DNA from 4 places in the Pseudoalteromonas sp. NZS11 genome. Region 3 is predicted to be linked to each of the others. Evidence: predicted binding sites of a transcription regulator. Region 3 holds the regulator's gene; each other region holds the start of a gene.
The links. Region 3 encodes LexA, which represses DNA repair genes until DNA is damaged. Its sites were predicted from a motif close to TACTGTATNNNNATACAGTA; they were not measured.
Positions count from the first base shown of each region.

Region 1: the regulator LexA is predicted to act here: its motif matches at 5,293-5,312, upstream of I6E82_RS03720 (exonuclease domain-containing protein).
Region 2: the regulator LexA is predicted to act here: its motif matches at 6,088-6,107, upstream of ruvC (crossover junction endodeoxyribonuclease RuvC).
Region 4: the regulator LexA is predicted to act here: its motif matches at 4,418-4,437, upstream of uvrD (DNA helicase II).

Region 1 is NZ_JADYWP010000001.1:830,344-838,269, forward strand. Features, by position in the region: gene I6E82_RS03690 (YeeE/YedE family protein) at 1-128, opposite strand, end outside; gene I6E82_RS03695 (OmpP1/FadL family transporter) at 131-1,390, opposite strand; gene I6E82_RS03700 (sugar porter family MFS transporter) at 1,770-3,194, opposite strand; gene I6E82_RS03705 (hypothetical protein) at 3,621-4,076, shown strand; gene I6E82_RS03710 (competence protein CoiA) at 4,139-4,882, shown strand; partial or broken gene I6E82_RS03715 (protein-tyrosine phosphatase family protein) at 4,985-5,194, opposite strand; gene I6E82_RS03720 (exonuclease domain-containing protein) at 5,324-7,486, shown strand; gene I6E82_RS03725 (hypothetical protein) at 7,622-7,926, shown strand, end outside.
Region 2 is NZ_JADYWP010000007.1:44,088-52,013, forward strand. Features, by position in the region: gene I6E82_RS14685 (RNase H family protein) at 1-455, shown strand, start outside; gene I6E82_RS14690 (hypothetical protein) at 517-858, shown strand; gene I6E82_RS14695 (hypothetical protein) at 1,146-1,877, shown strand; tRNA gene I6E82_RS14700 (tRNA-Pro) at 2,010-2,086, opposite strand; gene I6E82_RS14705 (arylesterase) at 2,197-2,820, opposite strand; gene I6E82_RS14710 (ABC transporter ATP-binding protein) at 2,821-3,534, shown strand; gene I6E82_RS14715 (ABC transporter permease) at 3,524-6,025, shown strand; gene ruvC (crossover junction endodeoxyribonuclease RuvC) at 6,156-6,680, shown strand; gene ruvA (Holliday junction branch migration protein RuvA) at 6,683-7,300, shown strand; gene ruvB (Holliday junction branch migration DNA helicase RuvB) at 7,308-7,926, shown strand, end outside.
Region 3 is NZ_JADYWP010000012.1:72,481-80,406, forward strand. Features, by position in the region: gene ctaD (cytochrome c oxidase subunit I) at 1-359, opposite strand, end outside; gene coxB (cytochrome c oxidase subunit II) at 359-1,501, opposite strand; gene lexA (transcriptional repressor LexA) at 1,985-2,602, opposite strand; gene I6E82_RS18065 (PaaI family thioesterase) at 2,770-3,210, shown strand; gene I6E82_RS18070 (hypothetical protein) at 3,211-3,591, opposite strand; gene I6E82_RS18075 (hypothetical protein) at 3,905-4,630, shown strand; gene I6E82_RS18080 (chaperone modulator CbpM) at 4,706-5,026, opposite strand; gene I6E82_RS18085 (DnaJ C-terminal domain-containing protein) at 5,026-5,994, opposite strand; gene I6E82_RS18090 (endonuclease) at 6,226-6,879, shown strand; gene I6E82_RS18095 (S41 family peptidase) at 6,979-7,926, shown strand, end outside.
Region 4 is NZ_JADYWP010000008.1:151,323-159,248, reverse strand. Features, by position in the region: gene I6E82_RS16050 (chemotaxis protein) at 1-38, opposite strand, end outside; gene I6E82_RS16045 (GNAT family N-acetyltransferase) at 141-2,210, opposite strand; gene uvrD (DNA helicase II) at 2,188-4,353, opposite strand; gene I6E82_RS16035 (hypothetical protein) at 4,657-4,881, shown strand; gene I6E82_RS16030 (YacL family protein) at 4,998-5,366, shown strand; gene I6E82_RS16025 (dUTP diphosphatase) at 5,472-6,095, shown strand; gene yrfG (GMP/IMP nucleotidase) at 6,111-6,758, opposite strand; gene nudE (ADP compounds hydrolase NudE) at 6,820-7,392, shown strand; gene cysQ (3'(2'),5'-bisphosphate nucleotidase CysQ) at 7,385-7,926, shown strand, end outside.

The DNA of each region.
Region 1 (7,926 bases), on a different contig from region 3:
GCGAATACTGACTTAACAATGCCTGATATGCCCGCAATTTTTCCGTATAAAACCAGTAATAACGTACACGCTATACCTATTAATGCACCGCCTATTGCAGCCGATACTGGGGTGAATTCTGTTATCATTTTTAAATTTCCCAAACAATAGAAACGCCTAAACCGGTTTGTTTCATTTCGATTGATAATTGTTGATTAGGCGCTAAGTAGTTAGCACCCGTTACTTTTTTTGCTGGCGAATAAAAAGCCATAGCGTTTAATTGTACCTTGTTGGTAAAAGAATGGCTAAAGCCAGTAGTAAAATGCCACTCTTGAACACCCGGGGCTAAAATATTAAGCAAAACGTTTGATGAAGGAATCGGTTGCTCGGTGTAAGACACCCCAAAACGAATTTTTTGTTGCGATGTACGCTGCCATTGATAGCCAAGCTTATAAATAGTCATATCGTTCCAGCCGAACCCAGCTCCTGCATCAGCCCCTAAAGGCGCTGACATCAAGTTATTAACTGGATTTGCAATACTTTTTACTTCGCTGTAATTTATTTTTTGCCAATCAAACACAACCTGATTACTTGGGGTAAGCTTATAGGCAGCACCAAGTTGAAACGAACTTGGCAGATCAAATCCGCCTTGCTCTGCAAACAAACCTTTATAGCTATCAAACTCTTGCATAGACACTGAAGAGCGGTAACTTGCACCCCAGCTTAATGACGAATTTATATCTTGGCTAATACCCAGTTGAATACCTAGGCCTGTACTTGTATCGGTGCCATTATTTGTAAGCGCTTCTGGCGATTGCGAAAAAGGAGCAAAGCTTCCAAGCCCTTGTGCTTCAAACTGTTGCACCACGTAAATAGGGGATACACCAAGGCGTGTTTGTTCATTCAACTTATAGCTTACTGTTGGGCTAATAAAGAGTTGTTTTAAATCAACGCCTGTTGTACCAGCGTAAAAAGTCCCCTCAGGAGAGGATTCTGCGCCGTACTCGGTATTCATACCGCCGTTGCCATACACTAATAAACCAATATTTACTTTTTCATTTAATTGATGGCCAATAGCAAACTCTGGAATTGCAAATACGGTGTTGTCGCTTTTTTGTGTTTTTGCTTCAAGATAAAATGCGCCAGGGTAAAAAGTATCTACTTTTGATGCAGTATATTTTCGTTCAGGTGAAAAAAGCTCTAAGCCCAGTGATAGCTCTGTTCCGTTAGGTAAAAAGGTTGCTGGATTATTAGCGCCAGACATTAACTCTTCTGACAGCGCTACACCTGCGCCAGCCATGCCTTTGTGGGTCATGCCATAGCCGTGAGTAAAATAACCATTAGTAGCAAATGCACTGAACGAACCTAACGCACACGTTAAAGCTAAGCCTGAAATTAACTGTTTTTTCATTTTAGTAAATACATAAAGTTGGAATGGGCGGACAATAGCTAATTTTTGATATTCTAAAAAGGAATTTAAATAGATTAGTTATAATAAAAGGTAATACGGCAATGGTTATAAAGTTAAAATAAATGAGCGTAGATTGCTATTCAGCCTTAACTTAAGTTAAAAGTTTCGCTAACGTATTGAACTATAGTGATATTTAAGTATGTAATCGGTAGCTATAAACTTTGGTAGTAAAAGCTTGCTGGTAAAAGGAGCGTTTACGCATTAATAGCTGCATAAAGTAGATTTATTATTTAACGTTTAGGTTATTTAAATCGCCATTATTAAATGGCGCTATTGTATGTAAAAGCAAAGCGGCGATTAATATCACCGCTTTTAAAAATCACATAGATTCGAGCGTTTTACCGCGTGTTTCTTTTATGTATTTAACAACAAAAAATATGCTTATAAGTGCCGATAACGCATAAAAGCCATAAGCGCCTGCAAGTCCAATGTTAGCCAGCATAATAGGGAAGGTCATGGTGATTGCAAAGTTAGCAATCCATTGTGCGCTAGCCGCAACAGCCAGAGCAGCACCACGAATACGGTTATTAAACATTTCGCCCAATAATACCCATACAATTGGGCCCCAACTTAAGCCAAAAAATACCACAAATAAGTTAGCCATAATAAGCGCAAAAGTACCCATGTTATCGCTAAGGGCAAGTTTGCCTGCTTCATCAAGGCCTGCACTGCCAAATATATAAGTAAGCGCGCTTAAGCTGATAAACATACCAATACTGCCTACAAGCAACAGTGGTTTACGGCCAACTTTGTCAACTAGGGCAATGGCAATAAAGGTCGATACAATATTAGTAGTACCTGCGAGCACATTTATAAATAACGATTGCGATTCATCAAACCCAGCGGCTTGCCAAAGCTCAGAGCCGTAATAAAACACCACGTTAATACCCACAAATTGCTGAAACACACTCAGCGCCACACCCACCCAAACAATTGGGTGTACTTTTTTACTGCCATCAATAAATAAATCACGAATACTTGGCTTTGTATCGCTATGCAATGAGCGTTTTACATCGCTTATTTGTTTATCTGCATTGTCGTCTGAAATTTTACTAAATACCGCTTTTGCATCATCCACTTTACCTTGCGCCACTAAATAACGAGGCGACTCTGGAATAAACAAAACACCGACTAAAAACAATACAGCAGGCACAAGCTCTGCCCAAAACATCCAGCGCCAAGCGGCTATATCAAGCATTAAAATATTTTGCGCGCTGCCTGCTGCATCAGCAATTAAGTAGTTACTTAAAAAAGCAGCAAATAAACCCAGTACAATAGCGAGTTGTTGTAGTGTAGCTAAACGACCACGAAGTGCTGGTGGTGCAACCTCAGCAATGTAAGCTGGCGCTAATACCGATGCAGCACCAATACCTAAGCCACCAAATAAACGGTAAAAAATAAACTCCGCAGAGCTTTCGCTAATGCCTGAGCCAAACGCACTAATGGCAAAAATAATCGCGGTGATGATCATAATTGCACGGCGGCCAAATTTATCAGCCAGCGGCCCCGCAGCAAGTGCACCTAAGGCACAGCCAAGTAACACAGACGCTACGTTAAAGCCCGTAGCCACACTGCTAGAATTAAAGGCATTACCAAGTGCCGACACCGTGCCGTTAATCACGCCCGAGTCAAAACCAAATAAAAAGCCACCAATAGCAGCCACGGCCGATATAAAAATCACGTAAAAAAGAGAGGTGTTTTCAGCTGTGTTGGCTGAGTGGGAAGGCGGTGTGTGCGTTGTCATTATATGCCCTGAAAGTTAAATTAAATATAAAGGAGCATAATATCGTAAAGCGTTATGGTTGAATATGCTTGTGCGGGTATAAAGGGATTGGCAAGTATAAATTAAGTTGTTTTTAAAGGTTTCAATTTAAAGGTATTAGCTAAAGGCGTTAGATTCAATACTTTGAAATTAAGTAGCGCCTTTTAATAACAAAAACTAAATTTCAAAGAATAATATGCACTTTATGGAAAGTGCCTGTTGGAGCAATATCACTGTTCTCTACCATTTTGGTATGTTTTTGCAATTACATAAACTGATATGAGGTTTAGTAATTGTTTACATGTGGTTATTTGGTGGTTAAGGTTAATAGATTATAAAATAGGGACATTTGTCGGTTTATAAAGCGTCAAATGTCGTAGATTAAATTGTCATATTTATAGAGATACCATGTCTGTAATTCGTAGCTCAGTTTTTCAAATCATTTTTAAATCAATTTTTTTACTATTATTTAACTGTATCGGATTCTTTGCAATATATGCTGGCGCTCTTTTATTCCTTAGCGAGAGTAATACTTCGTTATCGCCAAATGAACAACTTTTGGCGTTAATTCTCGCTTTGGTTACAACATCTATTTTTGCTTGGTGGATGGTACTCAGCTTTCGGCAATACGAAATCAAAATAGACAGTGAAGTAATCCTACTTAAAGGATTATCTGGCTGGAAAAAAATTGACAAAACTTTTCCACTCTCCGATCTTGACGGTGCAGAATTAGGAACGGATTTAGCTCTATTTAAGGGGAAAAAATTGGTGGCGAAGCTTTCAATGGTTTCTATAGCATTTGACAATCATTCGCTAAATAAAAGTATTACAAAAACTTTACCCGCTCCTGAATTGGGTAAATAAATATAACAAGCCAATCCAGCAGCGGCTGATTGAGGCATTATACAACCGAGTGTTATGTACTTATGAAATTTTCATTAGTTGACGGATTTAAGCAAGCTCCTCTGCCCAAGATGAAAGGAGTTTGTATATATTGTGGTAGTCCAACCGTAGCAAAGTGTGGTTCAAAAATTAGATGGCATTGGGCGCACAAGGTAAAATGTAGTTGTGATCCTTGGTGGGATAATGAATCCCAATGGCATCGAGATTGGAAAAATCATTGGGAAGATCGTAATCAAGAAATAGTATACTTTGATAAAAGTGGTGAAAAGCATATTGCAGATGTTGTTAATGAGCAGAATATTGTAATTGAATTTCAAAACTCCCCAATGTCTGAAGCTGAGTTGAAATCAAGAGAGGATTTCTACGGGGATATGATTTGGGTAATTAATGGTCGTAATCTAGCGAAAAACATAAAATTACGTGCGATGCTTCCTGATCCTCTGCATGAATCAATGGAAGATATATCTATTCATTCAAGTAATCATAAAACTCATTTCGTTTATTCTTTTATTTCTGAGTATCGAGGTCCGAATGAGTTAGTAGAAATACATAGCTCAGATAAAATAGATGGAATAATTAAATCCACGCATGTAGGACACTTCCTCTTTGAGTGGAAAAGGCCTAGATATGTTTGGTTTAAAGCAACAAAACCAGTTTATTTGGACTTTGGACAAGGTGTCATCTGGCAATTAATGCGTTTTAACAATTATAGTAGTTTCTGTATTAAGGCATGTATTAAAAATGATTTCTTGGCAAAGTTTAAATGAGTTGCATAACAAGTGATCAATCTTATCAGTGCTAATTCATTACAGGCTATAAATAGAATTATTAGCACTATTTATAGTGCTAAATCTTCCCCAACCTCTGTCTTACACCTCAAAGTTATCAAAGTACTCTTTTTGTAATTCTATAGTGAGTGCTTTAGGGCGAATGCCTTGTACTAGGTTGTATACCTCTTCTTTTGTGTAACCTGTCGAATTTAAAATAAGTGCAGCTACCAACTCTGTGCGGCCAGCGCCGCCTTTGCAATGTATGGCAATGGTTTGTTTGTATTGTATGGCTTGTAATATGTCGCTTTTTACATTTAGTGCTTATCGACTCTACATTATTTATATATGGCAACTATAACCATTACTGATTACAAGTTTAAGATTGAATAATAAGCGCAAATACTAGATACTGTTTTTATATACAGTTATGGCGATATTATGAAAAAAGAATTACCAGCAAAATACTATTTAGCGCATTTTAGAGAGCTTATTGAGTTTGTAACAAGTAAATGCATGCATTTACTTGAGCCCAAACACAGCGAATTTATTAGTAAAATTAACAAGCTAGATGAGCAAAGCCAGTGCATGTTAGCGCGGGTATACTCGCGAAAGCCTTATTTGGTTCAGGCGCAATCGCTCAATTATGAAGAAATAACATCGCCGCATCAGGCTATTTATACGCTTAAAAAAGCCGATATTTTATTTGAGCCAAACGAGCAGCATTATTCGCAGCTTTTAGCGCACTTAACCAAACCTTCTTTGGTTGAGTTGCTAAGTAATTACAGTGAGCAAATAAGCTTTAAAAAGAGCGCAGCTAAAGGCGCGCTGGTGGATATTGCGCGGGAGTTTTTTAAAGACTGCCCACAAGAGCTTGCGCCACTTAATAGCCAGTATGTAATTAACAACCGCAGTGATTACTACGAGTATTTTGAGTTTTTATTTGCAGGTAAACTAAGCCGTGGTGATGTGAATCATCAAAACCGTTTTGTAATGCGAGACTTAGGCTTAACCGCTACGCGCGAAGGGCACAGTGAGAGCTTGTCACGCTTTGAAACACTAGACGAAGCGCAATCAAACTATTTATTAAACCGTTACCGGTTAGCATTTAAAAATATAACAGATGAGAGCGATTACGTTGCTTTAGCGTCGCAGGTTTTAGTGCAAGCTGCACATGGTGCAATAGCCGTTGCATTAAAAAATAAATTATTAGTTAGGCTTTATAGGCAGCTAAAAACAGTTGATAGCGAACTTGCTTTTAGTTTACTTGAAGGGTGCGTGGATGATAGTGAAGCACAAGAAATTCAAATAAGAGAGCAATATAGGCTTGGCAATAAAGAGTGGGTAAAAGCACGATTAGAAGCCATTATCGAAAACCCGCTCACTGATGATTTACTTTATTTTGCTGACGATTTTTTAATGCGTAAGTTTAATAAAAAAACACGTTCTCGTTTAAGTGCAATGCTTGCCGACACCCAATGCGTGCTGGAAATAGATGAACTGTACCGAGGTGAAGTAGAGCAGGGCGTAAACGATTATTATACTCGCCAAGGTATGGCTGTATTTAATACCGAAAACACGCTTTGGCAAAGTTTGTTTGGTTTAGTATTTTGGCATGAGCTATTTGTGGAGTCGCCTTATCCACCATGCAATGAGTTTGATATTTATCCGCAAGTATTAAGACTTGGTAATTTTTATGAAGCGCAGCAAACACAGATAAATGAGCGCTTAGCACAGTGCCAAACGTCGCAAGCATTACTTAATTTAGTATGCAAAAATGCAGCGCAATACTTTGATCAACCTAACGGCTTGTTTAGATGGCGCAGCAATTTATTAGAGCCGTTAGAAGCACTTATTTTAAACAGCCCACTTGAGGCATTAATTACTCATTTAACGGCTATGAGCAAACATTATTTACAGCTAAAAGACGGCTACCCCGACTTAATGGTCATTAATAATGGCCAAGTACATTTTGAAGAGGTAAAAGCCCCGGGCGACAAACTTAGGCGCAACCAATTAACCACTATTGATAATTTAAAAAATGTGGGCTTTACAGTACACATTGCTGCGGTTAAATGGTTTGTAGATCCTAACCGTATTTACAGTGTGGTCGATATAGAAACCACAGGCGGCTTAAAAGGCGGTAACCGTATTACCGAAATAGGCCTTGTAAAAGTGCAGCACGGTAAAGTAATTGATACTTGGACTAGCTTAGTTAACCCCGAGCGCCATATACCTGGATTTATAACGTCACTAACTGGTATTAGCGACAGCATGGTTTATAACGCGCCCGTATTTGCAGAGGTTGTAAAGCCACTAATTGATAAACTCGCAGGCAGTATTTTTGTAGCCCATAACGTTAATTTTGACTACGGCTTTATTAAAAAAGAATGCGAGATGGCAGGGCACTTTTTTAAAATGCCAAAAATGTGCACCGTGGTTGAATCGCGCAAAGCGTTTAAAGGCTTAAAGTCGTATTCGCTTGGTAACCTTAGTACGCATTTTAATTTAAATTTAACCAGCCATCACCGCGCATTGGCCGACGCAACCGCCACTGCTGAGCTGTTATTGCTGATCCAAAACAGTGAAACGCTAACGCCGTAGGGTATTAGCTTACCTTTAAGTATTTGAAATTTAGTTAATAAGTGGTTTTATTGTAATTTTTTAATTTATTTTGGAATAAAGTGTTTTTGTAAATCGTCTTCTTTATGTCAATCCGACAAACTAGAGGACAAAACAATGACTAAATTAAATAAAATTGTAAGCGTAATGATGTTAAGCGGTGTGTGTACTTTTTCAGGTGCAGTGCACGCCGCTGATATTGAAATATCTCAGTCAACGTCGGCGCAGCAACAAATATCTACATCTATTGCGCTTTCACAAAAGGGTTTAACAGCCAGTGGTAGCAACGAGTCAAACGTATCTAGCGATACACAAGTAACGGCTGATGACTCGCAAGCTACAGATTCAACGGCAAATAATACACAAACTTCAGCGCAAGAAAGTAGCGAGGCCGCAGAGCCTGCAAATTCATTAGTTGCATC
Region 2 (7,926 bases), on a different contig from region 3:
ATAATACACTAAAAATGATATACACAGATGGAGCTGCGCCTAACAATCAGGCTGGCTGTAAGCATGGTGGTATTGGTGTTGCTATTTATAGCTCTAACGGTGAGCTTATAGACACCTTTAAGTCACGAGTTGAGCCTGAAGATGGAAGCACTACAACCAATGTTCGTTGTGAAATGTTAGCACTAATTAAAGGACTAGAGCTTAGCAATGACTGTGATGTTATCCATACAGATAACCAAGTGATTAGCAAAGGCTACAACGAATGGCTTAACGGTTGGAAAGCTAAAAGTTGGAAGAATGCTAGTAAGAAGCCAGTAGCTAATAAGGACTTGTGGTTGCTTATTGATGCTCTCAAGCAGTCTAAGCCTAATGTTACCGTTAAGTGGGTACGAGGTCACGATGGTATTGAAGGCAATGAGCTTGCTGATAGCTTAGCGAGTGAAGCTGCTGCTTAACCACAAATTAAACTGACTCTCTGATTTAAGCAGAATACTTTTTATTTGGAGGAAATTAATTATGAACAAACAACTAACTGTAACATTCAACAACAAGACTATTGAACTACCTTTGACACCTTACGGCATGTATGACCTTAATGATTTGTGGAGAGCATTTATAGCGCCACATGACCTTAAAGGAAACAAACGGCCTAGTGAGTGGCGTAACAAGCAGAGAGATGAACTAAACATTACTGATGATGTGATGGTGACTAAATACGTAGTCAGTAAAGAACGAGTTAACTGGACTACTCTAGGCACAAAGAAAGGTCTTCTGTGTTATGCGGCTTGGCTTAACAGTGATTTATTAATGGCTGTAGTTGAGGCATTCGATAAGATGAACATTGAGTCAGTCACCTAGCCAATGGCGTAACAAGGCGAGACAACATTTAGAAGTGAATGCAATTTTCCCTCCACTTAATTCTGCAAATGTGCATAATAAGGCTGGACGTTACGGAGGCGCATTCGCAACACTCGAAGCACTCTAAACCTCACCAAACAAACACGTATAAAACGATCTGTACGATCTTCTGAGAAGACTTTAAGCCTGTCTCTAGGTTATCCCATCATTAAACAATAACACGATCTTATATCACCTCTCAGGAGGTCACTAATTAAATTATATTAATCAATAACAAGGAGGACTTTATGTCAATTCATTTCGATGAACTGTGCCCTACAACACAACAACAAGTAGCTCAACTATTAGAGCATGAAGAACATCTTGAAGAAGCTAACAATGAACGCGCAGTGACAGACATTAAGACAGCTCAAGGTAAACCAGTACAGTTTAAAGACATACAACCAGATACTTTGATTACTGTAAATGGTATCACTGGACAAGTAGACCACATGATTGAAGCTGGTTTAGTAAGTAAATCAATTTATGCTGATAACTTTGACGATTATCTAGAAGACGCTGACGCAATGTTTGAACCTGAAGAAGCTAATGAAGGCTACGATAACCCTGACGCTTATCTTATAGACGATGCTGAGACAATGAATACAGCAGCACAGATTGAAGACGTATTAGGTTCATCAGTTACGAGTAGCGTTGTATCAGATGTTTTAGCAGGGAATAGTTTACCTGTTGAAGCTCTCAATGATTTAAGTGAAAGTTATGGAGTATCACCTGAACGAGCTCAAAAAGAACTTGAAACACTTACTGATAGTCTTATGGGTAGTTTTGAAGATTATCTACATGACCAGCATAAAGACATTGATGTTGACCATTTATCTGAGTGGGTAGCTTACGCAGTTAATAGAGATTCTAAAATTAATCAGCTATATCAACAAGCTATAACTGGTGCGCTTAGTGGAGACTTAGGGTTTTCACAAGATTTAATACAGGAATATAGAAAGTTTTACAGGCTGTTTTAGTATCGTGAATCTGTGAACAAGGTTGTGAACGTTCACAATATTGAGTATATTTAAAGCTTATGAAGGACTGACTTGAAGTAACTGAGAGTGTTACTAAGTGGTTGATTCTGATTATCTTTGAGGCTTCTAAATTGGTCGGTATGGAGAGATTCGAACTCTCGACCCCTGCCACCCCATGACAGTGCGCTACCAAGCTGCGCCACATACCGATTTGTATGCAATAGTACGTGTATTTTTTTAAAAATCAATAAGCGATTGTTTGTTTGGGTGTTTATTACGCAAGAGACCTAAAAAGGCACTCTTGCGGTGTATTAATTGGCTAGTCTTTATTTAACCACTTTTTGATCGAGTCATACATCTCATCTCGTATTAATGGCTGAGCTTTTTTGTTAGGGTGTAAACTATCGTTTTGCATTAGCTCAGGTTGACCAGCAACATCGAGCATAAAAAAGTTCATTAAATGCGCATTTGTTTCTTCGCTAACGCGCGAAAAAGTGTCTGTAAACATTTTGCTGTAACGCGGACCGTAATTAGGGGGAATGTAAATCTCCATTAAGGCGGTCATCGCATTAGCTGCTTGGCTTTTTTGAATAAGAGACGTTAAGTTAGTTTGCATTTTTTTGACTGGAAAACCACGTAAACCGTCATTAGCACCTAGCTCAATAAGTACATGAGTGGGTTCGTATTGCTCAAGCAATGCATCTAAACGGCGTAGGGCTCCACCAGATGTTTCGCCACTAATACTGGCGTTGATAAGTTCAATGTCGGCTTGTTCGTCATCGTATTTATCTTGTAACAATTTTACCCAGCCTTCTTCTTGTCGAAGTCCGTAGGCTGCGCTTAAACTGTCACCGAGTATTAAAATCGTGTTGTCGGCTACTGCACTCAGCGGTTTGATAACTAAAAATAAAATGAATACTAAACGAAGGATTGAATGAGTCATATGTCAGCGCTTTCTCAATTAAATATAATTCAGGTTAATGGTTTGTCTAAAGTAGTCTCTACCTTTGAAGGTGAGCTGCCCATCCTCAGCGACATCAGCTTTAATGTCAAGCATGGCGAGTCTGTTGCTATTGTTGGCACGTCGGGCTCTGGTAAATCAACGTTACTCAGTTTATTAGCAGGGCTGGATACCGCAAGCAGCGGCGAAATATTTTTAGATGGCGAGCCATTACACAATTTAGATGAAGAAGAGCGTGCTGCACTGCGCGCGGCTAAAATTGGATTTGTGTTTCAATCGTTCATGTTAGTACAAAGCTTAACTGCACTAGAAAACGTTATGCTGCCAGCAGAGCTTGCTGGTGAAAGTGACGCAAAAGAGCAAGCAATTGCATTACTTGAAAAAGTAGGCTTGAGCCATCGAATTGACCATTACCCGTCGCAACTCTCTGGCGGTGAACAACAGCGTGTTGCTATTGCGCGAGCATTTATTGGTACGCCTAAAATATTGTTTGCTGATGAGCCTTCGGCTAATTTAGACAGCAAAAACGGTAAAATGATTGAGTCGTTATTATTTGATTTAAACACGCAACACGGCACTACGCTTATTTTGGTTACTCACGATGAAGGGCTTGCACAAAAATGTGAGCACATTATTCAAATAGAAGCGGGCTTACTGGTAAAAAGCCAAGTAGAGGACGTTGCTAATGTGGGTTAAGTTAGCGCTTAAGTTATTTTCGCGAGAATTTCGCCGTGGTGAGCTAACAGTTATAAGCGCAGCTATCGCCCTTGCTGTTTTAACCGTGCTTACACTGTCTATGGTTACTGAGCGAATAGGGCAAAGTATTGCGCAAAAAAGCAGTGCTTTTATTGCAGCAGACCGTGTACTTGCAAGCGATCATGTTCTCGACACTGCTTTTATTACTAAAGCACAGAGCCAAAATTTAAAAACGGCGCAAATGGTGTACTTCGACACTATGTTGTTTGCCGATGATGAAATGCAGTTTAGCTCAGTAAAAGCGGCATCTAATGCGTACCCGTTAAAAGGGCAGTTAAAAGTTAAGGATACCTTAACAGGTGAAACTAAGGTTGCTAATAGCGGACCAACGCCTGGTAATGTGTGGCTAAGTGAATCAGTATTTTACAGTTTAAATATTGATATAGGCGCGCAAGTAGAACTTGGCGCTGCATTATTTAATGTTTCAAAAGTTATTGTAGAAGAGCCCGATGCGCCATTTAATGTATTTTCGAGTAGCCGCCGCGTGCTTATTAATATTGACGATGTGGCAAAAACTGAAGTTGTGCAGCCAGGTAGTCGTGTTTATTATCGCCAACTTTATGCAGGTAGTGAGGCCGATATAAATAGCTTTTACGAGTGGCTTAAACCACAAATGAAAGAAAACCAACAATGGTACGGCGTTAAAGACCGTCAATCACCTATTTCAAATAGTTTAAACCGTGCAGAGAGCTTTTTATTACTTGCCGGCCTATTAGGTATTATTTTAGCCGCAGTGGCTATAGCCGTTTCAGCAAAACGTTATTGTGAACGCCAATACGATCCAGTAGCGATGATGAAAACGCTAGGCGGTAGCCGTTCAATGATCCGCAAAATATACATGCTCCATTTATTGCTTGTATGTGCAATGGCGGTAAGTATTGGATTGTTAATTGGTTATGGCTTGCAAGAAATAGCAACAAGTTACTTATCGAAAAGTATGGGCACAGAGCTACCTTTAGGTGGCTTTAAACCTTGGCTGGTGGCTATAAGCACTGGCGTAATTTGTGCCGTTATGTTTTCTATTAAACCGTTATTTGATTTATTTGATATTCCACCGCTTAGAGTGCTGCGCCGTAACTTAGGTGACAAGTTGGCAGTAAGTCGTGTGCATTTAGGCATGAGTGCGCTAACTGTGTTTTTATTAATGTGGTTATTTAGTAACAACATAAAAATAACGCTTATTTTGTTTGCCTCAACGCTTGCGCTAATTGGTGTGTTGTTTTTGATATCTAAATTAATATTTGGTGGCGGTCGAAAATTAGGGCTTAAGCCAGGTAACAGTTGGTCGCTTGCAATTGCATCTATTCAAAAGCGTGCAAATGTGAACGCGGTACAGTTAATTAGTTTTTCGTTAGCGATTAAATTACTGCTGTTTTTAGTGGTACTTAAAAACGACATGATATCTGATTGGCAGTCGCAACTTCCTGCCGATGCGCCTAATGCGTTTTTAGTTAATATTACGCAAAATGAGCTTGAGCCAATTAATGAATATTTAGCTCAAAAAGATATTCAAGTATCAGAGTTTTATCCCACTATTCGTGGGCGCGTAAATGCGGTGAATGGCGAGTTGGTAGCACGTTCAGTATCGCTGCAAGACAACGAGAAAAAAGACGAAGAAGCACGTGCAGGTATTGGCCGCGAGCTAAACCTTACATGGCTTAAAGATGTGCCTGACCAAAATGAAGTAACACAAGGCACGTGGTTTGGTGAAAATGCGATGGCTGAAGCCTCAGTAGAGGAGTCGATGCTTGAGCGTTTAGATGTTGAGATAGGCGATACGCTTACATTTTTAATTGGTTCGCAGTCGTTCGACGCTAAAATTACCAGTGTGCGCAAAGTTAATTGGGCCACGCTTAAACCTAACTTTTTTATTATTTTAAGCCCAGATGTACTTGCAGATTTTCCGGCGACGTATATTTCGTCGGTACGTATAAACCCAGATCAAAAGCGTGACTTTAGCCAGTTATTGCGTACTTACCCTACTATTACAGCGATTGATATTGACAACTTTGTTAAGCAAATACAAACAACTATTTCGCAAGTATCACTCGCCATTGGCTTTGTACTTGCAATTGTTGTGCTGTGTGGCGCGCTTGTACTTATATCGCAAGTGCAAGCTAGTTTAGGTGAGCGTATGCAAGAAATTGTCATACTGCGAACGCTTGGCGCTAAAAGCCGATTAATTAAAAACGCGACCTTGTACGAGTTTTTATTACTCGGCGGTTTAGCTGGCTTAGTTGCCGCATTTTTTAGTGATATAGCGCTTTTAATTGTGCAGCAACAAATGTTTGATTTGGCAGGTAAGTTACACCCGCATATATGGATTATTGGTCCGGTAGCTGGCGGCGTATTTGTGGCTGGTTTAGGCTATTTAATGATTGCCCGAACACTTAAACAAAATACCCAAGGATTAGTGCGTGCCCTAGGGTAAGCTTAAACTAACATGCTCCTTCAAATGCCCACCTAACACGTGGGCATTTTTGTTTTTCTTTGTACTGGTAATTTATACAGTGCTCTGGCATTATTAGCGTAATTTAAAAATAATAACAATGGAGTGCTGTTTGGCCATTATTTTAGGGATCGATCCTGGTTCACGTTTGACCGGATATGGCGTTGTTGCCCACCAAGGTTCTAAATTTACATACTTAGGCAGTGGTTGTATTAAGTTAGCCGATCATCCTTTTCCGGTTAGGCTTAAAATGATCTATCAAGGCATTACACAGCTTATTGAGCAGTTTTCGCCAGAAACCTTTGCCATTGAAAAAGTATTTATGGCGCACAACCCCGATTCTGCTTTAAAGCTTGGCCAAGCTAGAGGCGCGGCGATTGTTGGCGCTGCAATGGCCGACTTACCTGTATTTGAATACTCAGCTAGGCAAATTAAGCAAGCAGTAGTAGGTAACGGTGGCGCTGATAAAACTCAAGTGCAACACATGGTAAAAAATATTTTAAAACTACCAGGTACGCCACAGGCCGATGCAGCTGATGCACTCGCTATTGCGATTTGCCACGCTCACTCAGAACAAAATTTAATTAAACTAGCGGGTAGCGCAAGCAAAACCGTTAGAGGACGTTTAAGGAAATAACTATGATAGGCCGCTTAAATGGTATTTTAGTCGAAAAACAGCCACCAGAAATATTACTCGAAGTAAGTGGTGTCGGTTACGAAGTACAAATGCCAATGACCTGTTTTTACGATTTACCAAAAATTGGTGAAAACGTGATTGTTTACACCCACTTTGTAGTGCGTGAAGATGCTCAATTATTATTTGGTTTTAATAATAAAGTTGAACGCGCCTTGTTTAGAGAGCTATTAAAAGCAAATGGCGTTGGTCCAAAACTTGGCTTAGCTATTTTATCGGGCATGTCGGCAAAGCAATTTGTAAGCTGTGTAAATAACGAAGACTCAACGTCGCTAGTTAAATTACCGGGTGTAGGTAAAAAAACAGCCGAGCGTTTAGTACTCGAAATGAAAGACAGATTAAAAGATTGGGGTAATGATTTATTTACGCCATTTAGCGACAGCGCAGTAATAGAGCCAATGAGCGATGCGACAATAGCTAATAACGCAGCCGATGATGCCGTATCGGCACTGCTTGCATTAGGTTATAAATTGCCACAAGCTCAAAAAGCAGTAAAATCGATAAGCAAACCCGATATGTCTACTGAGGTTCTTATTAGAGAATCTTTAAAATCAATGTTGTGAGTAACCCATGATTGAAGCGGATCGCTTAATTGATGCGACTGAAAAAACAAATGAAGACTCTATAGATCGTGCAATAAGACCAAAACTTTTAGCCGACTACAGAGGCCAGCCTCATGTTAAGCAGCAAATGGAAATTTTTATTGAAGCTGCTCGAACCCGTGGTGAAGCGCTCGATCATTTATTAATATTTGGCCCACCAGGGCTTGGTAAAACCACGCTTGCAAATATCGTAGCCAACGAATTACACGTAAGTATTAAAACAACATCCGGCCCTGTACTTGAAAAAGCAGGTGATTTAGCTGCGTTACTTACTAATTTAGAAGAAGGCGATGTACTGTTTATTGATGAAATACATAGGCTAAGCCCGCAAGTTGAAGAAATACTGTATCCAGCAATGGAAGACTACCAGCTTGATATAATGATTGGTGAAGGCCCAGCTGCGCGTTCTATTAAATTAGACTTACCTGCATTTACGCTTATTGGTGCCACTACGCGAGCAGGCTCACTTACATCGCCACTACGTGACCGTTTTGGTATTGTGCAGCGATTAGAGTTTTACTCTGTAGAAGATTTGTCGCACATAGTAGGGCGCTCTGCACATTATCTTGGTTTAGAAATGTGTGACG
Region 3 (7,926 bases):
CTCCAGTTATTCATTCTTGGCAATGCCATATCTGGCGCGCCAATCATGAGTGGTATCATCCAGTTAGCAAGGCCTGTAAAGGCCGGCATAACCGCACCAAACACCATAATTAAACCATGCACTGTGGTCATTTGATTAAAAAAGTGAGGATCGACCAACTGTAAACCTGGTTGAAATAATTCAGCTCTGATCACCATGGCCATTCCACCACCAATTAAGAACATGGTCAGCGAAAAAATTAAATATAAACTACCTATATCTTTATGATTAGTTGTGTAAAGCCAGCGTTTAAAACCTTTAGCTGGGTGATGAGCATGATGAGCTTCATTGGCGTTAGGTTGTTCTACTATGCTACTCATTAGTTCGCCTCCACTTTGGCATCAAGTGCTGCCTGTATTTGACTCGGTTGAATAACATCACCCGTATCATTACCCCACGCATTACGTTTATAAGTAATAACCGCTGCTAATTGCTTTATAGATAACTGTTTGGCAAATGCTTGCATTGCCGTACCGGGTCGCCCATGGATAACTACATCAATGTGATCTTTTATATCGCCAAGCACTATAGGGCTGCCTTTAAGTGCAGGAAATACACCCGGTAACCCCATGCCAGTAGGCTGATGACATGCAGCACAATTGGCCATATATACTTGTTCGCCTAAAGTCATTAATTCTTCTTTTGGGAGGGTTTTATCAAGTAATGCGGCATCTGCTAATGCTGCTTTTTGTTTAGCTTGCTTTGCATCTGCAAGCCACGTTTTAAAATCAGCCTCAGATTTAGCGACCACCACAACGGGCATAAAGCCATGATCTTTACCACACAACTCAGCACATTGGCCTCGGTAAGTACCTTCTTCGTTTATGTTCGTCCATGTTTCGTTTATAAAGCCGGGATTCGCATCTTTTTTAACTGCAAAATCAGGTACCCACCAAGAGTGAATAACATCGTCAGAAGTCATTAAAAATCGTACTTTTTGATTTATTGGCAGTACGAGAGGTTTATCAACCTCAAGTAAGTAGTTAGGATTTTTATCTGCAAGATTCGCTATTTCATCTTGCGGGGTAGATAAAATAGAGTAGAACTCTACATCTTCACCCATATATTCATAATGCCATTTCCATTGCGAGCCTGTAATTTTAATAGTGAGATCAGCTTTGCTGGCATCTTCCATTGCAATTAGGGTTTTAGTGGCTGGTACTGCCATAGCAATTAAAATAACAAACGGGATTGCAGTCCAAAGTATTTCTACTTTAGTGCTTTCGTGAAATTGGGCAGGTACAGCCCCTTTAGATTTACGGTGATGAATAAGTGCCCAAAACATAATTGCGAACACTATCACCCCAATCACACAACATATTATAAATATGGTCATGTGCAGCTGATATACATTATTGCTTATATCGGTTACGCCTTTGCGCATATTGTATTGGCTGTTAGCCAAAACTGGGTGCGAAAAAACACATAATATAAGCCACAAGGTAGAGGTCAGTTTACCCATGTGACGGCTCCTTTGATGCTATTGCGAATGCAAAGCGAAGAGGCATACGGCTTAAACGCCAATTCGTTATTTTTATTTTTTTAGTCAATCTCATTTAATATTGATTGGTTTTGCTGCGCCAACAACGGGTTTGTGTATATTGTGTGTTCTCAAAACTAAAAAGCTGTGAGTTATTATTAGCTCAGCACATTAATAATTAGCTAAAAAATGAACAACAAGCAAGTTTTAGTATAAAAAACAATCAGGTGATATTGAGTAATTAATAAAAAATCAGTAACCAACTAGGTAACAGTAAGTTCAAAAGATGAGCAAAACAAAGGGGTTTAACGTATTCGGAGGGGGAAAATATAAGTGCAAAAAAGTTTACAGCTTAAATTGTCAGTGAGCTATTTATGCCCTATTTTTAGTGCGAATTTAAAACAAAAAATGCGTACTAATTAGTACGCATTTATAAAACTGCTTGTTTAAAAGCTATTTTTAAAGTCACATCCAATCAGCGTTTCTTATAACGCCAACGGCTAAGCCTTCAATATTAAAAGACTCATTCTCAAGATCTACTTCAATAGATTCAAAATCGTCGTTTTCAGCATGAAGTAATACTTTACGACCCGCTTTCTCAAGACGTTTTACAGTTACGTCTTCATCTAGGCGGGCAACAATAACTTGCCCGTTTTCAGCGGTTTGAGTACGATGTACAGCAAGTAAATCACCATCCATAATACCAATATCTTTCATGCTCATACCGTTAACGCGTAGTAAAAAATCTGCAGCCGGTTTAAACATTAATGGATCGATTTTGCAGTGACTTTCAACGTGCTCTTGCGCCAAAATAGGTGAACCAGCAGCAACACGCCCTATAAGCGGTAAACCTAATTGTTCTGGCTCTTCTTCTTCAATTAACTGAATACCACGGCTTGCACCTGGTTTCATTTTAATTGCGCCTTTTTTAGCAAGTGCTTTTAAATGTTCTTCAGCAGCATTGGCACTTTTAAAACCTAATGTTTGCGCTATTTCAGCACGTGTAGGAGGCATACCAGTGTCTTTAATAAAAACTTTAATTAGTTCGAGTATTTGAGCTTGGCGGTTCGTTAATGGTCGCATACAACTGGTTTTCCATACAGTACATTTAACTGTGAGTATATACAGTTAAATAAAAATCGCAAATTTAAATTAAGCCTTAAAATAGCCAAAGTAATTTCACTTGTGTACATTTTAGGGATATAACTAAAGCTAGATTTATAAATGATTAAAAAAGCAAAGGAGTCATTATGAGTATTTGGTACCAGCCCATCACTTTAGAGCTGTGCAAGCAGTTAGAACAAGGCATTGATGGCCAAGGAACATTAATGAAAACCATGGGAATAGAAGTCACTGAAATTGGTGATGATTACTTAGTAGCCACTATGCCGGCAATTCCTGAGCATCATAATCCAATGGGAATGGTTCACGGCGGTGCTAACGTTGTACTTGCCGAAACAGTTGCCAGCTATGCAGCTAACTTTGTTGTCGATTTTACAAAATTTTACTGCGTGGGGCAGGAAATTAGCGCAAGTCATTTAAAAGCATCTCGCAACGGCACTTTAACAGCAACGGCAAGAGCGTTTCATATTGGCAAACGTAGTTCAGTGTGGGAAATAAAAATTACAAATAGCCGCAATGAGCTGTGCTGCGTATCAAAAATGACCGCAGCAGTCGTAGAGCGAAGATAGTTACTTTTCGATTGGGTAAATTGTAATTTCCATACCCGCACCAATCGCAGATATACGTAGTAATGTATCTGCATCTAAGGCTTGATTAAAGCACTTAGGTGAAGTGCCTGATTCAAAACCAATATCAAACGTTCTACGTGAACAGCTTAACCATTGTTTTAGCGCGTTACGCGAACACGATTCAATAAGCTCACATATATGGTTTATTGCTTTGTCAGGCGTGTTTACTACACCTGTTGCTTCAATACGCGCTAATTGACGGTATTCGTCTTTGTCATAATGTAAAATCGTCGCGACTTTTTTCAAGTCTGCCACTAGCAAACTAATATCTTGCTTTGATTCAAGCTCAAGATCTACATTTAAAAATTGAATTTCCGACATCGTTTCGTATTTATCCTCTAATAATTTCATTGCAAACTTTAACGCAGTTTTACCGTTATACCAAATCAACTATGCTCTATTAACCACTTTATATAGATATTTCGCAGCTTTTAAGTATTTTTTAGCGTTTAAAGCTAGCTGGATATCAAACACTCAGCTCAATTAAACAAATAAGTCATGTTAGCAATTTAAGTGTAATCTTTTTTATTTTTAAATGATTACAGTAAGCTATAGTTTAAACTGCGACAAAATGTCGCAGTAACTAATCCCATTAATGTAATAAACTAGCCTCTAAAAATAATAAGACTAAAACATGAATAAAAAAATATTTAAGTATGCTCGCAAGTTACATAAATGGCTCGGTTATTTGCTCGCATTACAAATTTTAGCTTGGCTATTAGGTGGTTTAGTCATGAGCGCTATCCCTCTTGATAAAGTTCATGGGGAGCATCTTGCAACACGTACTCTTAATAACCCATTTACGCAGGCTGATTATGTTGCCTCCCTTGACGATATTGCATCTCAGGTGGTTAATCCAACACAAATAATTTTTGAGAACTTTTTAACCACACCTATAATTACAGTAATAAATAAAGATGAACAGCAAAGCTTTAACGGTATAACAGGCCGGCCTTTTGAGCCGCCAACTAAAATACAAATTACCGCAAATGCTAAAGCACACTTACTTATTGATGCTCAAGTGACAAGCGCTGTACTGCTAAAGCAAGGTATGCGAGAAGTTGGATATAAAACCAATGTTTGGCAGGTACAATTTGACGACACATTTAACACAACACTGTACTTGTCAGAAAATAACGGCAGAGTTGTCACCGTTCGCAGCACACTATGGCGAATTTTCGACTTTTTTTGGATGTTACATATTATGGATTACGATGAGCGAGAGGATTTTAATAATCCGCTGCTTATTAGTTTTGCAGCAACCAGCGTACTTTTTTGCCTAAGTGGAATATTACTACTTATGCAAAACATACGACTAAAACGATTTATCCGAATTAAAAGTAAGAATAAATCAAAGTAGTCATATTGGTTTTTAAGAACTAGCGCACTCTCACCAAAGAGTAAATAAGCCCTAGGAAGTACCCAAGGGCAGATTTTATTCCAAGTGTTTAAATCGACTCAAATGTCGCTTTAACATTTCGTTTTCGAAAATCAACTCATCACGCTCATCCAGCAATTGTAAAACTAAAGCTATTGCCGACCAATCTAACGAAAAGTCATGTTGAATACGGGCCGCTTTTTTAACTAAGGTCACTGCAGATACCGTAAATTGCCACTGCGTAACATGCTTCCCCTCAATTGGAACCGCAATATTGTGCTCAACTAGCTCATATAAAATTGCTTCGCTAATATCACTACTCAAACATAGCTCTTTGCTAGTAAGTAAATCATCTTTTTGTGTCACGATAATTTGCATTATGGCTTGCTCCAGTTATTACGGGGATCAAAGTGAGCTTTTTCGGCTAATTCTTCCCAAAGTTTTTTACTGGTATCATCAACAGATGTTGGATTAACAATTTTAAGCACAGCAAATAAATCACCTTTGGCTTTTTTACTCATTAATCCCTTACCTTTAATACGCAAGCGTTGACCAGACTGACTATTAGATGGAATAGTTAATTGGATTTTGCCTGCCAACGTAGGTAAATTTATTTTTGTACCAAGAGCCGCTTCCCATGGTGCAAGAGGGACGACTATATTTAGGTTATGACCTTCAACATCAAATAATGGGTGGGGCACTAAACTAATTTGTAAGTACAAGTCGCCATTTTGCCCGTTCGCTGACCCTAATCCGCCTTGCCCTTTTAGTCGAATTCGTTCGCCATTTACTGAACCTGCGGGAATTTTCACTTTAAGTGATTTTTTAATTTCAGAGACACGACCACTACTATCTCGCTGCGGTAACATAAACTCAACAGGCTTAACGGTATCAACTAAAGTCTCTTCAAGAAAAATCGGGAACTCTATTTCCACATCTTGTCCTTTTTGCGCGCGAGCGGCGTTACTTCTGCCCTGCCCGGAACGATTGAATCCACCGGCGCCGCCAAACATTGAATTAACAAAATCAGAAAACTCTTGATCGGTTTGAGGATCGCTTTGCTGATAATTACTTTGCGATGAAGCATTGTTACCACCATAATTACCTTGCTGTTGACGAGCACGATTTTGTTGATGACGACGTAACTCGTCGTATTTAGTGCGTTCTTCTTTGTTATGAATGACTTCGTAAGCTTCTGCTATTTCTTTAAACTTATCTTCTGCTTGAGGCTCTTTGCTTACATCTGGGTGATATTTTCTGGCTAACTTTTTATAAGCTACTTTAACCGCTTTATCGTCTGCATCAGGCGATATTCCAAGCACTGCATAATAATCAACAAATTTCATTTGCAATCCAAATCCCCATATTGAGTAAGCTTTAAGCATACTCCTTAACGTATAATCTTGTGTGGTTAAAATACGATAAATAGTAAGAAATAAATGAATAGTGAAAATAACTTTGAATAAAAAATTAATCGGACACTTTTTAGTAATATAAGTGCAGGCCTTAAGTTAACTTTATCTTTTATCTTCAAGGCTTTAAACTGCCTGTTCCTGTAGTTCACATTTGTGATGGATATGACTCGATTTATTCTGGCCTTACTGGCTTGTTGTGTGTGTTTTTCGGTATCTGCCGAACAATTTACCCGTTTTTCAACGGCTAAAAGACATTTAATTAAAACCCTCCCTGACAACGCCAAAAGTATTTACTGCGGTTGTGATATTAAAAAAGAAGGCAAAAAACTCATTCCTGATCCTTCTAACTGTGGTTACATTCCTCGAAATACACTTACCCGCTCAGGCAAAATAAATGTACGAGCACTACGTATTGAGTGGGAACATATTGTTCCGGCGTGGGAATTTGGTCATCAGCTACAATGTTGGCAAGATGGCGGACGTAAAAACTGCCGTAAAGTAAGTGCAAAATTTAGAAAAATGGAAGCTGATATAAATAACTTAGCGCCAGCTATTGGCGAGATTAATGCCGATCGCTCTAATTATCGTTTTGGCATGCTTAGCGAAAACGCCACACAGTATGGTCGCTGCGAAGTAAAAGTAAACTTTAAGCAACGTGTAGTTGAACCGCCTGTCTATGCACGTAAACGTATAGCCGACACTTACGCTTACATGCAAAAAACATACGGTTTAAAAATCTCTGATAAACAGCAAAAGTTATTTAATGCGTGGAAAAAGCAAGCATTTGCAGATACAAGTAGTGCGAGCAAGCTCTAAGCTTTAACACTCATTTACATAAATCAAAGTTATAAATGTTGAATAAACGAGCGAGTGTTGTAATATTTTAAACAACTTATTTACAGAAAGTCCTTAACTATGTTTAAAAATAATAAAACCTCGCTTGCCATTTTTGCAGCACTTTCGGGCTTTGCTTTAACGGGTTGTGGCGGCGGAGGCGGTATCGACTCTGCTCCTGTAGTTACAACACCTGTTAGTAGCAGCCCAACATGGACAGCGGCGGTATTTGAGCCCTCTAACGATTTAAAAAACTTTTGCGAAACCCCTCGTACGGGTAACGATCCCTTTAATAACAACAACCCCTACCCAGATCAAGCGGGTTCTGCCCTTTATGAAAAGCTCTGGCTTCGCTCTTGGAGCGACGAAACCTACCTTTGGTATGATGAGATTGCCGATAACGACCCTGAAAGCTTTACAACAGTAGCCGATTACTTCGCTCAATTAAAAACAGAGCAGCTTACCGACTCAGGTGCAAAAAAAGATAACTTTCATTTTTCAGAACCTACTGAAGATTACTTTCAAGAAGCGCAATCGGGCGTTACTTCTGGTTACGGTATAAATTGGGCGTTTATTGGCGATACAGCCGATCGTATTTTACGCGTTGCTTATCTTGAAGATGATTCGCCTGCAAGCCAAATAGGCTTTCAACGTGGTGATACCGTACTTTCAGTTGACGGTGTTAGCATTAATACCAATACAGTGTCGGGTGTAGATACGCTTAACGAAGGTTTATTTAGTCCTACTAACGGCGACTCACATACTATTGTTGTACGCAGTAACGATGGCGCCGAAAAAACATTTAATGTAACCGCTGGTAATATTGAACAAACACCTGTTCAAAATGTTAAAACGATTACAACCGCAAATGGTTCAAGCGTGGGTTACATGCAATTTAATAGCCATATAAGCATTGCCCAAGAAGGGCTTATTGATGCGGTAAATAAGTTTAAAACCGATGGTATTGATGAGCTTGTAATCGACTTTAGATATAACGGCGGTGGTTTATTAGCACTGTCGGCTCAATTG
Region 4 (7,926 bases), on a different contig from region 3:
ATTGTTTTGCAGCCCACTTTAAAGTTTATTAATTCCATGCCTTTATCTTAATTTACCTGTTAATGCTTTAAGGATAGAACAAATTAAATAAATAGCTTAAAGATGGATAAGATTTAATAGAGATAGGTAACTAGGAGTTATTAGATGGCACTAGTGAGGTTTTTTATGGCACGTTTAAATTGATTCTCAAGCTGCTTTTTTCCTAATAAACCTAAGTGTTGAATCACTTTTTCATTACATTCATTTTGCAGCACTAACTTTATTAAAAGTTGTTTATCAGACTCTGTTAATTGAGACATACAAGAAGGAGACTGATTCACTACCTGCCAGAGAGTCGCAGAGATATTAAATTGAGTGAAGTTACTGTTTACGAGCAAGGCTAATCGTTCGCGAGTCTCGGGGCTTACTAACTCATCGCTAAATCCTTCAATTAAAATACTTACAAGTTGCCAATCTAGTGTTTTAAAATGTGTTAAAAGAGCATAAAAAAAGTCGTTTTTAAACTGCTTTTTCAAAGGTTGGATAATTGCACTTTTATTGCTTAAGCATTTAACCACAAGCGCTGAATGTTCAGCTGTGCTTTTATCGCGTTGATAACCCAGTTTTACGGTATCAAACCCTTGTTTTTGCCAAAAGTTAAGTAGCTGCGCTGTTGCGCCAAAGCTTGCACCAAACCAACTACATTGGCTTTTTACTTGCGACTCGCAATAGCTAAGTAGCTTTTTACCAGAACCCATATTGTGAGAACTCGGATCAATCGCTATTCGTACAACGCGAGCGCTCAACTGTGTTAAGTAGTCATTATTAAAACTAAGTTGTGAGAGGGTTTGAGCCATTAAATGACCCTGTGGGCGGCGCTCTCCGCTTATAACCTGTAGAGCAAGTTCTTCACTTAAACCACCTTCTATTGCGATTAAACATACACCAACTAATTGATTGTTAATTTTGCTGATGAATATTCGTTGCGATGGTGCGTCTAGTAGTTGGCGTAAATCGTTTACACTACTTTGATAGTGAGCCAATGCAAGCAGGGCAATAACTTGTTGCAGTAAAGGCTCATTGTTTACAAGGGATTGCTGAGTTATTTCGCTATGAACTGGCTGCTCTAATTGCTCAATACTTAACTCTTTATATTGCGCATCGAGTGCAAGCAAGGTGCGAATGTGCTTCTCGAGGGGATCGTGTTTAGCAAAACGCAGTGGCTCATCAAGCGTTACAACTTTAGAGGCTTTATAGTGCGCTTTTATATAGTTACTAAAGCGAATGGTATAACCCCTACCATTGCCCTCATACCCAACCAGTGTACTTGCAAAGACTATACGAGGGTAATGAGCTAGCATTTTTAGCAATAACGGTACAGGGATCGCGGCAGCTTCATCAATGAGTAATAAATCGCACTCAGGTAATGCATTTAATAACGCGTCAGGTGCAACGTAATGCAAGTTGGCGAGCTGTTTATGTTCAGCGTTGTATTGCAGGTCTAACTCGTTGGCTAAATGTTTAAAGCTACTATGGGTCGCTTTAAACTGAGTGCTGCAAATAATTACTTTTTTATCAGCTAATTTTGCGGCTGCTAAGCCAAGTGCTGCCGACTTGCCTCTACCTCTATCAGCATTAATGAGTAAAGGCCTGTTGGCACGACCATTAGCTACTTTTACTATTTGTTCAACGCAGTTTTGCTGTGGTACATAATCAATTTTATTATGCGTAACAGAGCTGACGAGATTACTAATACAGCCATTTTTTTCACTAAAATGAAAAGCGGGTAATTGCTTAATAATAGCCGCGAAACGTTGATTAAATAAACTGTAGTCAATACTCTGACCGTGTGATTGCACTGTACTTAATGAGGGGTCTTGCCAAGAGGCTAAATCATTTAATTCGGGCAGTAATAAAAACAGTATACCGCCTGCTTTAACGGTGCCGGTAAGTGCTGCAAGTTTATCAGGGTGTAAACCACTAAAACCATCGTAAACAGCATGAGCAAATTCTTGCCCTAAAATTTGGTGAGTGCGAGTAGGCCAGTACGAATTTTTAATCGCGCACTGCTTTGATACAACAAGTATATTGTTTTCATCTATTAATGAGTTAAGTAATTCATAACACCAAGCAGGGCTGCCCGTAATCAACACTAGCTGACGATGATACGCGCCAGCTAGTTGTTGTTCTAACTCATTTAGGTGAGCTTTATACAGCTTGTAATCGTGCATAGGCCGTTACTAACCATTTACTGCCAAGGTCGTCAAAGTTAACTTGTACGCGAGATTGCGCGCCACTGCCTTCGTAATTAAGTACGGTACCAACACCAAACTTAGCATGCAAAACTCGTTGCCCTAAGTTAAAGCCACTGTCTTCAAATGCGGCATGGCTAACTGATGCGCTAAAACGCCCGGCGGCAGGCGGGCGAGAAACCTGTGTTTTAATACGAATTTCTTCAACGCAGTCCTCAGGGATTTCGCGTAAAAAGCGAGATGGGCTATGGTATTTTTCTTGCCCGTATAAACGGCGACTCTCAGCATGGCTAATGTATAACTTATCCATTGCTCGTGTCATGCCTACATAACAAAGGCGGCGCTCTTCTTCTAAGCGGCCAGACTCTTCGTTACTTTGCTGAGAAGGGAACATGCCTTCTTCTACGCCCACCATAAACACTAACGGAAACTCTAAGCCTTTAGCTGAGTGAAGTGTCATCATTTGCACGGCGTCTTCGTGCTCTTCTGCTTGTCCTTCACCTGACTCAAGTGATGTATGTGCTAAAAAGCCTTGTAAAGGCGAGCTGTATTCTTCGTCTTCAGGAAGTTCGTACTGGTCACATGCGCTAATTAGCTCTTCTAAGTTTTCTACGCGAGCACGGCCTTTTTCACCTTTTTCAGCTCGGTACATTGCCATCAAGCCTGAGGTTTGAATTGTGTACTTGGCTTGCTCATGCAAAGTTAGATCGCTAATTTTATCTTCTATTTGTTCGACTAGTTCTACAAACTTACTTACTGCACCAGAGGCACGACCAGATAAGTGCTGTTGTTCTACAATTGCTTTTGCGGCATACCAAAGCGGTAACGATTCTGCTCGTGCACAATCTCGTATATGGCTCAATGTTTTATCACCAATACCGCGTGCTGGCGTATTAATTACACGCTCAAACGCGGCATCGTCTTGACGATTACCTACTAGGCGTAAATACGAAAGCGCATCTTTAATTTCTTGTCGTTCGAAGAATCGCATACCACCATAAATACGGTATTTTAAGCCTTCTTGCAGCATGGCCTCCTCGAGTACACGAGATTGCGCGTTACTACGGTATAAAATTGCGGTATCTTGTAGGGCATTACCTGCATTTAACCAGCTTCGTAGTTTGCTACTTACAAAGCGTGCTTCGTCTAACTCATTAAATGCTGCATAAATAGAGATTGGCTCGCCGTCGTTACCGTCGGTCCACAAGCTTTTACCCATACGTTCTGAGTTATTTTGAATTAATGCGTTAGACGCTTTCAAAATAGTCGCTGTTGAGCGGTAGTTTTGTTCAAGACGAATGGTTTCTGCGCTAAAGTCAGTTAAAAAACGTTTAATGTTTTCGATTTTAGCACCACGCCAACCATAAATGCTTTGGTCATCGTCGCCTACAATCATAATGCTGTTAGTATCGCCAGCAAGTAATTTTAACCAAGCATATTGAATGGTATTTGTATCTTGGAACTCGTCTACGAGCATATGCGCAAAGCGTTGCTGATAATGACGCAGTAACGTAGGGTTATTTTTTAACACTTCGTAGCTGCGTAGTAATATTTCAGCAAAATCAACTAGGCCCGCTCTATCACAGGCCTCTTGATAGGCGGCATAAACACGCAGCATCATTTGCTCATTAATATCGTATGCTTGAATATCTTTAGGGCGAAGTGCTTCATCTTTTTTGGCGCTTATGTACCAGCCAAATTGTTTAGCAGGCCATTTTTTATCATCAATATTCATCGACTTTAATAAGCGCTTGATCATCCGAAGCTGATCGTCAGAGTCTAAAATTTGAAAGGCTTCTGGTAAATTAGCTTCACGGTGATGAGCACGTAAAATACGATGCGATAAACCATGGAAAGTACCAATCCACATGCCACCTACAGGCGCTTTTAGTGTTTCTTCAACGCGGCCACGCATTTCTTTAGCGGCTTTATTAGTAAATGTAACTGCAAAAATACTGTAAGCGGAGGCTTGCTCAACTTGCATAAGCCACGCAATACGATGAACTAACACTCGTGTTTTACCAGACCCAGCACCTGCTAATACCAGCATGTTTTGTAGTGGGGCTGCAACGGCATCGCGTTGTTTGTCATTTAAGCCATCGAGTAATTGTGAAACGTCCATCGTTACGCCTTTTTAATCAATATTGTGGCCAGTATAACAGGTGTTTTTGTTAGGCTAAATAAAATACTGTTTTTATAAACAGCTATTTATAAAATAGTGTTCAAAACGAGTAACTTGCTAATTAATTGAGCGAATAGAAAAGTGCAAACACATAACAAAAATTGCTAATTTGACCTAAAGTTAGCAAAATTTACTAACTCTCTAAATCTAGACTAATTTAACTATTTGATTTGTAAGCTTTAATAAATTGGCATAGAGTGTGTAAGTAAATAATTATAAAATCAAATAAATACAGAGGTTAGTATGGCAGATCAAGGTTCTGGCGGTAACGTAATCGCAGCATTATGTAATATATTTTTTCCTGGTTTAGGGCAGTTAGTGCAAGGGCGTATTTTAGCGGCTATATTTTTTGCACTCGCTATTATAATAAGTTACGCACTAATTTATGTGCTTGTAGGCTTTGTACTTGTGCCTATTATTTACTTATGGTCGATTATTGACGCAGCGCGTTATAGATCGCGAAGTTAACGGTTTTCAAGTTGAGTAAAATAGCGCCCATGTGGCGCTATTTTACTTTATATGTCCTGTGGTTTACGGGCGTTTACGTATATAATTACGCAATTAAAGATTTACAGGCAAACCCTATGGAATATCAATTTATTCGCGACCCTATTAGTGGGCTACGTATTAAAATAAGCAGTGAACACGCTATTATTGGTCGCTGGCTAAACGAAGAAATAGGCAAAGACAAAGTAGCCATGGTGCAAGCGCTTATTGCATCGGTGAGTTCAAGCTATGAGCCGCTAACGCTAAAAGGCCAAGAAATAGATTTAATATTAACGAAAGACGAAGCATTATTTGAAGCCCATGCGCTTCATCAAGACAGCGAAGACCTAATAGCGTATCAAGATGACGATTTAGCGCTTGAAGAAAATGGCTTAAGTAGTGGTTGTGGCTTTGAAGATTTCATTGATTTAATTGATTCATGGCATGAGTTTACGACGTCACGATAAACATAACTAGCACACTAATAAAAATATACAGCAATGCACAATCAGCATTTTATCTGTATTATTACACCAACGAACATTACGCCAATCAAAACGACAGGAACTGATATGTCTGCCAATTTAAACAAGCTAGTAGTGATGCTAGAAATGCAAAACGCCATGAATACTAAAGTACATGAGCAATGGTTTACTCAAGGGTTTGAATGGTACCGCGCTATTTGGGTTGAGTGTGCTGAAATGTTGGATCATCATGGTTGGAAATGGTGGAAAAAACAAACACCAGATACTGAACAAGTTATTTTAGAGTTGGTTGATATTTTTCATTTTGGTCTATCGCTTAGAATTGACGGCGAAACTAGCTACGAAGACTTAGCAAAGCAACTTGAAACTGAGCTTAGTAATGCTCAACAAGCTGATGACTTTAAACAAACACTAGAGATATTAGCGGCTTCTGCAGTTGCAGATAAAACGTTTAATGCAGGTGCCTTTGCCGGCTGTATGGCGCAAATGGGTATGGATATTGATGATTTATATCGCGGCTACGTAGGTAAAAACACGTTAAACTTTTTCCGCCAAGATCACGGTTACAAAGATGGTAGCTATATTAAAGAATGGAATGGGCAAGAAGATAACGAGCATTTAGTTGAAGTAGTTAAAAGCCTTGATACAGAACATGCAGATTTTGCAAAGTTAGTATATCAAGGGCTAGAAGCGCGTTACCCAAAAATTTAAGTCACGTAAGTTGAGTTAGATAATCTTACGATAGTCGGTAACACTTAGGTAATCGGCTATTTCGTTATGTGGTTGTTGGCTATCTGGGTTAGCAACTGCAAGTAAGTGCTCAATGCCGTATTCTCGTGCGGCATTCAAAACCGGCACACTGTCATCTACAAACAAAGTGCGCTGCTTATTAAATCCTAAGTCTTTTTGTACTTGGTGCCACAAACTTTGTTGCTCTTTACTTACTCCATATTCATGAGTCGACACTACGCCATCTAGGTAGTTATCAATCGCTGTATGCTCAAATTTAAGCATGACACTCTCAGGGTGGGCGTTGGTAAGTAAAATTAACTCTTTGCCTGCTTTTTTAAGCTCAGTTAAAAAATGAGGTACGTCTTCGCGCATTTTAATTAAATGCTGAGACTCTCGTTTAAGCTCCATTATAGGCAAGCTTAATTGCTGCTCCCAATAATCTAAACAATACCACTGTATTTGACCGCTCACAGCTTGATAGCGTTTTAAAATATCTGCTTTAGCTGCATCTAGGCTAATGCCCCTTGCTAATGCGTGTTGCGCAGGAATAACGTTAAGCCAAAAATGACTGTCGTAATGTAAATCGAGTAATGTTCCATCCATGTCGAGCAAAACGGTATCGATTTTTGACCAATTTAACATAGGAATTTCAACTTATAAGGTTTATTATTGAACTAACTGCCATGATAGCAAATTAACGCCAATGACACAGAAAAAGCACCCAACACCACCACAAATCCTCAGTAACAATGTTGTCGCTAAAAGCCGCCTGTTTACTGTGGAGTCTTTAGAGCTAAAGTTTTCTAATAACGAAGAGCGCCAGTATGAGCGAATTCGCGGCGGTGGCCGGGGAGCAGTGATGATTGTTCCGTTAAGTGCAGACAACGAATTACTACTTGTACGTGAATACTGTGCGGGCACAAACGATTACCAGTTAGGTTTTCCTAAAGGCTTAATCGATCCGGGCGAAACGCCAGAGCAAGCTGCTAACAGAGAGCTTAAAGAAGAAATTGGCTTTGGTGCTGAGTATTTTAAACCATTAAGAACAGTAACAATGGCGCCGAGTTACTTTAATGCCACTATGCATATTTTATTTGCTAAGCAATTATACCCACAAACCCTTATTGGCGACGAACCAGAGCCGCTTGTTGTTGTTAAGTGGCCATTAACTCAGTGGCAGTCATTATTAGACCAAGAAGATTTTACCGAAGCACGCAGTGTTGCAGCTTTGCTATTATTAGATAAGTATTTAGCGTCTGGAGCTGCCGATGAATAAATTAATCGAACCGTGTATTGAATTAGCTGAGCGTGCTGGCGATGCAATTATGGCCATTTATAAAAAAGGCGATATTGGCCAACAAGAGAAATCAGATAATACGCCTGTTACCAAAGCTGACTTAGCAGCAAATGACGTACTGGTTGCTGGATTAAAAGTCTTAGCGCCCGATATCCCAATTATGTCGGAAGAAACACCTATACCTGCACTCGCCGACAGACAGGACTGGCAGCGCTATTGGTTGCTCGATCCGATGGATGGTACAGGCGAATTTATTTTAGAAAGTGGCGACTTTGCAGTAAACATTGCATTGATTGAAAATAATCATCCTGTGCTTGGAGTTATTCATTGGCCTGCAAAAGGTGTGACTTATTTTGCTACAGCTAAAAATGGTGCCTTTAAACGTGAAAACTCAATTGATAAGCAAATATCTGTAGCGCCGCCAGAGAACTTGACGCTTGCAGTGAGCCGCCGCCAAAAAATAGAAGCGGTGAGTCAGTATTTAAATAGTCAGTTTACAACTATTGCTATTGG